DNA from 3 places in the Chengkuizengella sp. SCS-71B genome. Region 2 is predicted to be linked to each of the others. Evidence: predicted binding sites of a transcription regulator. Region 2 holds the regulator's gene; each other region holds the start of a gene.
What was found. Region 2 encodes Rex, which represses fermentation and respiration genes when NADH is low (regulators of the CRP and FNR family bind a similar motif). Its sites were predicted from a motif close to TTGTGAAATATTTCACAA; they were not measured.
Positions count from the first base shown of each region.

Region 1: the regulator Rex is predicted to act here: its motif matches at 1,128-1,145, upstream of hcp (hydroxylamine reductase).
Region 3: the regulator Rex is predicted to act here: its motif matches at 882-899, upstream of nadA (quinolinate synthase NadA).

Region 1 covers NZ_JAZHSH010000001.1:947,927-950,209, reverse strand. The annotation lists gene hcp (hydroxylamine reductase) at 1-1,068, opposite strand, end outside; gene VQL36_RS04610 (YunC family protein) at 1,300-1,602, opposite strand; gene VQL36_RS04605 (bifunctional diguanylate cyclase/phosphodiesterase) at 1,749-2,283, opposite strand, start outside.
Region 2 covers NZ_JAZHSH010000001.1:1,634,507-1,636,789, forward strand. The annotation lists gene dinG (ATP-dependent DNA helicase DinG) at 1-1,020, shown strand, start outside; gene VQL36_RS08085 (redox-sensing transcriptional repressor Rex) at 1,047-1,661, shown strand; gene VQL36_RS08090 (type II CAAX endopeptidase family protein) at 1,720-2,283, shown strand, end outside.
Region 3 covers NZ_JAZHSH010000001.1:13,816-16,098, reverse strand. The annotation lists gene ftsH (ATP-dependent zinc metalloprotease FtsH) at 1-707, shown strand, start outside; gene nadA (quinolinate synthase NadA) at 925-1,863, shown strand; gene nadB (L-aspartate oxidase) at 2,037-2,283, shown strand, end outside.

The DNA of each region.
Region 1 (2,283 bases), 690 kb from region 2:
ACATTCAAAAGCATCTGCTAGAGCCAGGGCTATTTTCACAGTAGAAACTGAATTATTACATTGCCCTAAATCTAAATATCTCGGAATGTCTGTACCAGGGACTGTCCCATAATCAACATCATTAAATCTAAATTTCCCACAAGATGTTGTTAGAATTACCGTGTCATTTGGTAAAGATAATGCTAACTCACGATAATATTCTCCACCTGTTCCTGGTGCATCACAACCTGCAATTACAAAGAAACGTTTAATTTTACCGTCCTTTACAGCTTGAATTACTTCTGGAGCTAATCCTATTACCGTTTCGTGATGGAAACCAGTGGTTAATGTTTCATCTGAATGAACGTTAGCCTCAGGCAACTCAATCGCTTTCTCTATTAGTGGTTCAAAATCATTTCCCTTTATTTTATGAACACCCTCCAAACCTGCTACATCATAAGAAAAGAATCGATCAGCATAAGTACCTTTAATTGGCATAACACAATTGGTAGTAGCTAAAATGGCCCCTGGAAACTTCTCAAACAAACGTCTTTGATCAAACCAAGCCTTTCCAATGTTTCCTTTTAAGTGAGGATATTTTTTTAAATGAGGATATCCATGAGCAGGCAACATTTCTGAATGAGTATAAATATTAATACCTCTACCCTCTGTTTGTTTTAACAATTCTTCTAATGCCAACAAGTTATGTCCTGTTACTACAATGCATTTACCTTCAATTTTATTTTGAGTAACCATAGCAGGCTCTGGTATCCCAAGTCGATCTGTATGCGCTTTGTCTAACAATTCCATAACTTTAATGCCTGCTTTTCCAACCTTCATAGCCATATCTATATGTTCTTGTGTATTAAAATTGGAATTGGTTAATGTCATATATAATGCTTCATGTGTAGTTTCATCTACAAAAGAATCTGTATATCCAAGTTGATTTGCATGTGTTCTATAAGCTGCGATACCTTTTAAAGCAAAAACAATGATATCTTGTAAACTTGCAATTGTTTCATTTTTACCACAGACACCAATTACATTACATCCACCTGATGGCGTTTGTTCACATTGATAACAAAACATTTCACATCTCTCCCTATCCTTTGTACTGTTTTCAATTTACTTTAAAATGTGATCCATGTATGTGACAAATATCACAATCAGACACAAAAAAGGGGAATTTATGTAAAAGTTTTGAAAAATGACAAAACAAACATTATTATGTGATTTATAACACGGATTTCAAAAAAAGAACCTTCAAAATCACTAACTAGTGATTTAGGAGGTTCTTTGGGGACCTATAATCTTTTCATTTTACATCATTTTACGAATAGCCTCATGACCTGTTGTACCTGCATAAATTCCAAGCTTCTCTGCACCATAAGTAACCGATTCCATAGGAGCATCTAATAGTTCCTCTAAAGTGCGGACCCCAGTAGCTCTACCTGCTATAATATTTCTATCCTTAAGCTTTTCATTCAATAATGCAACATCCAATGCACCGCACATAATATAACCTTTATTTGTACTAACAACTAACAATGTAGTTTTAGGTAGCTTGACTTCTATGCCTGTTGCAACCAGATCATCAATTATAATGGGTTCAACTCGAAACATTGGGCAGCAACTCCTTACACTTTCTTGATGCTAATATATGATTAGTTTCATAAGACAGTGCGAGGATAAACACCTATTATATCCCTATAACAATACATTTGATCATTCCAAAAAAGCATAAAAAAACCCCAAACGTTCAGGGATCTTTATCCGAAGTTATTTTTCAACAACTTTTCATGTAATTGTTTTGCTGTAATTGGTGGACTGAAAAAATAACCCTGTACAATTTTACAACGTTTATTATTTAAATATGATAATTGTTCAGCAGATTCAACTCCCTCTGCAATCACTTCAAGGTTTAAATGATGGGCCATAGAAATTATAGTGGAAACAATAGCGGCATCGTTGGAGTCTTTTTTAATATCTCTAACAAATGACCGATCTATTTTCAATTTATGTATTGGAAAGTTCTTAAGGTAATTAAGAGAACTATACCCTGTACCAAAATCATCTATACTGATCTGTACCCCTAATTTCTTTAATTTTTGCAAAGTAATAATAGCTCTATCAATATCTACTGTCATACTCTCAGTAATTTCAATATTTAAAAATTGAGGGGCTAGTTCCGTTTCTTCTAATACTTGTGTAATCATTTCTACAATATTTGGCTGAAGGAAATGTCTCGTTGAGAGATTTACAGAGATAGGGATTTTGGGGAGCCCTTCATTTTGCCATGCTTTA
Region 2 (2,283 bases):
GAATATCAAGATGAATATGATTTTCAAAGTTTAGCAACGGATCTTTCAGGTATAATGAAAGAGTTATTCCAGTTTAGGGATGATCTTAGATTATTTGTACAGATGAATGACCATAATGAAGTTTATTGGATAGAAGCTAATGCTCACTTTAAACAAAAATCTATCCAATTAAAACGTGTACCTATAGATGTGAGTGAAATATTAAAACAAAACTTTTTTGAAGTAAAAAATAGTATAATAATGACATCAGCGACAATGTCTGTTAATGAATCTTTTCAATATTCATTGGAACAGATCGGCTTAGAAGATGATTTGAAAAATGAAAGATTACGTGCTGTTCAGCTCCCTACCGCTTTTAATTATCGAGAGCAATCTTTGGTGTGTATACCAAGAGACTTTCCAACTATTCGAGGAGCTGAGGGGGATGAACATTTTATACAAAGCTTAACAAATTCTTTAATTGAAGTAGCTATACAAACGCAAGGCAGAATGCTTATACTATTCACATCTTACCGAATGCTTAAACAGGTATATGAGAAATTGAAAGAGGTTTTAAAACCGCAAGGATTTCAAATTATAGGGCAAGGTGTAGATTCAGGAAACAGAAGTAAATTAACTCGCATGTTCCAGAATAGTGATAAAAGTATATTACTAGGTGCAAGCAGTTTTTGGGAAGGTGTAGATATTCCAGGTAATGCACTTAGCTGCTTGGCCATTGTTAGATTACCATTTCAGCCTCCTAATGATCCTATAGTTGAGGCGAAATGCGATTATTTGAAGGAAAAGAAGCAAAATCCATTTATGAAGTATTCTGTTCCTCAAGCTGTAATAAGGTTTAAACAGGGATTTGGAAGACTCATTCGCACTGAAAAAGATAAAGGTGTCGTCATCATCTATGATACCCGAGTCATTCATACACAATATGGTAAACATTTTCTTTATTCACTTCCAAAACCTAAAATCGAACATATGAAGTCAGAGCAAATGGTACCGCGAATCCAAGAATGGTTCTTGGATTGATGAAGTAGGGAAAGAGGTTGTATGAAATGAAAAAAATTTCTGAAGCAGTTGTGAGAAGGCTCCCAATTTATTTAAGGTTTTTAAATGAATTACATGTAAGAAATATTCAAACTGTGTCATCCAGAGATTTTGGAGAGAAGTTAGGTATGAATCCTGCTCAAATCCGTAAGGATCTTAATTACTTTGGAGAATTTGGAAAAAAAGGAATTGGTTATGATGTACTTTATCTTATTGAAAAAATTCAACAAATATTGAAGTTAGATCAAACAAATCATGTTGCACTAGTTGGTGCAGGTAATTTAGGCCATGCCCTATGTAATTATAATATTTATTTAAAAAGCAATATGAAAATTACGGCTGTATTTGATGATTCCCCTGAAAAAGTAGGGAGCAAAATAAACAATTTAAACGTTCAACCGATGAATGAACTTACAGAAACCGTACAATCTCAAAAGATCAGAATAGGCATCATTACTGTTCCAGCCAGTGAAGCACAAAATGTAGCAGATGCTTTTGTGAAAGCTGGAGTTGAGGCTATTTTAAACTTTGCACCCAAAATTATAAAGGTTCCTACAGAAATTAAAGTACATCATGCTGACTTTACAACTGAACTTCATAGTTTAGCGTATTATTTAGATTAGAGTTGATGATAACTTTGAAAAATAAGATTCAATCCAATCTGAGGTGATGAAGTAATTTATGTCTGAAAGAACGAATAATACATTATTAAAAGTAATTGGAAAGGTTTTATTAAGTTTATTATTGGCATTATTCATAACATTTATATTATCAATCATATCCACACTTCTATATGTTTTAATATCAAACGATCCTGTTGCTCTTGAGACTATTGCGGGTTCTGTTAATTTGAACGATCCAGTGATTGTTTTAGTATTGTACATACCACAAGCTCTGGGTTTTATATCCGCGGTTATTTTAATGTATATTATATTTGAAAAAAAGCAAAAATGGTCCTTAGGATGGAAGCAAAGTGATTGGGGAAAGCAGGCGTTTATCGGTTCAATTATTGGAATGATATTAATGACGATTTCATTTTTAATCATATGGATATTAGGTGGAATAACCATTGATAACATAAACATTAATTCAGACTTATGGACTCAGTTAACTTTAGCCTTTCTAATATTTATCATAACTGCTGTAAATGAAGAATTGTTTTGCAGAGGTTATTTGCATGGGTTGTTTAAATTTCATTATGGAATATGGCCAGCAATATTAGTTTCAAGTTTCATTTTTGCAGGA
Region 3 (2,283 bases), 1.6 Mb from region 2:
CTATCATTGGTTATTTTGTTCGAAATGCTGACATAATGCATAAAGTTACGATTGTTCCAAGAGGACGTGCTGGTGGTTATGCCATGATGATCCCTAAAGATGGGGAAGATCGTATGCTGAATACAAAGAATGAACTTTTAGATAGAGTTACTGGATTGCTTGGTGGAAGGGTTGCAGAAGAATTATTTATAGGTGAAGTAGGTACAGGAGCTTATGATGATTTCAAAAAAGCAACAGGTATCGTTAGAGCAATGGTTATGGAATACGGAATGAGTAAACTAGGTCCAATGCAATTTGGTCAAACACAAGGACAAGTGTTTTTAGGAAGAGATATTGGTCATGAGCAGAACTATAGTGATGCTATAGCATATGAAATTGATCAAGAGATGCAAACAATGATTCAAGAGCGATATGATCAAGCAAAAGAAATTTTAACCAAACATGAAGATAAAGTACATCTTATCGCAAAATCATTATTGAATTTAGAAACATTAGATAAAGATCAAATTACTGAAATTATAGAAGAAGGGAAAATTCTTGAGCGAAAACCTGGTGAACATAAAGATGTACAGGTCAATGCTAGTCCTAAAGTAAGTGATGACGATGTTAAAGTCAACATTCAAAAACAGGATGACCAAGATGACGCTAATAAACTTAAATTTGATAAAAATAATGATGAAAAAGACGATACAGATGGCAAAGCATAAAAATAAATAAGTTAGTTCTATTAATCAAAATCCGGAGTGTATTGAACACTTCCGGATTTTTCTTGCCCAATTTTGGTTGACATCACGATTTATGTTGTGTAAATTAGTTGAAAAATTTGATTTAGTAAAGTAACATGGTTTTAAACATAATAAATTAAAAGCACTCGTATTTATATGTTCATTTTTTCACAAAGTCATTTAGAGGGGTGGATTAATAATGGAAGCTTTGGCTTTAGAGAGAAAAGCAGAACGAAATCAGCAGTTGAAAGAAAGACTGCTCGAACTAAAACAGGAAAAAAACGCCATTATATTAGCACATTATTATCAACGCGATGAAATACAAGAAGTAGCAGATTTTCGTGGAGATTCATTTTTATTAGCACAGAAAGCCGCTGAGACAGATGCAGATGTCATTGTTTTTTGTGGTGTCCATTTTATGGGTGAAAGTGCTAAAATATTAGCTCCAGATAAAACAGTCATTATACCTGATGAAAGAGCAGGTTGTCCTATGGCTGATATGGTTAATGTAGAGGGATTGCGTGAATTAAAACGTAAACATCCTAATGCAACAGTGGTAACTTATATTAATTCCTCAGCTGAAATCAAAGCTGAAACTGACATATGCTGTACTTCTGCAAACGCAGTGAAAGTAATTCAGTCTTTAGACTCCGATGAAATTATTTGGGTACCTGATAAAAACTTAGGCCATTATGTGTCCCAATTTACGGACAAAAAGATGATCCTTTGGGAAGGGTATTGCAACACTCACGATATGTTAACTGTCAGAGATGTAGAAGAAATGAAAGCTAAATATCCTAATGCAGAGTTTGTAGTACACCCAGAGTGCAGGCCAGAAGTCGTGGAGATTGCAGACTTTGTGGGCAGCACGACAGGGATTTTGAAATATTGTAAAGAATCTGATAGTCAAGAATTTATCGTTGGTACAGAGGACGGCACAGGTTATCAGCTTCGTAAGGACAGTCCTAATAAAAAATTCCATTTTGCAACGAAGTTTTTAGTTTGTCCTAATATGAAAGTGAATAATTTAAAAAAATTAGTGCGTTCCTTAGAGGATATGAAACCACAAATTTATGTTCCGCCTCACATTGCAGAGAAAGCAAAATTATCATTAGAGCGTATGTTAGAAGTTAAATAATAGTCCATTTTATAATGGCTCAGAGCCCCGCAAAAGTAATAGTCGAAAAACAGCCACGTCCATGTGTCTAAATTCGACACCAGTTCATCCACGACGAACTGGGGATCACATCACTTTTGTGGGTGTTCTTTTTATATGCACTAATCTATGTAGAAGAAAACAGGTGATGAAGAGTGATACCTCAATATTTGATTGATTTTTCAATAGATGAATTACCACATATACATACAGATGTTATCGTGATTGGTTCAGGGATTGCAGGTTTATTTACAGCGATCAAAGCAAGTAAAGACAATGATGTTATTATGATTACGAAAAAAACATTATTAGACAGTAATACTCGATATGCTCAAGGCGGGATAGCAGCTGTTATGAATGAAAAAGATTCCCCTGCTTATCATAGACAAGACACACTAATTG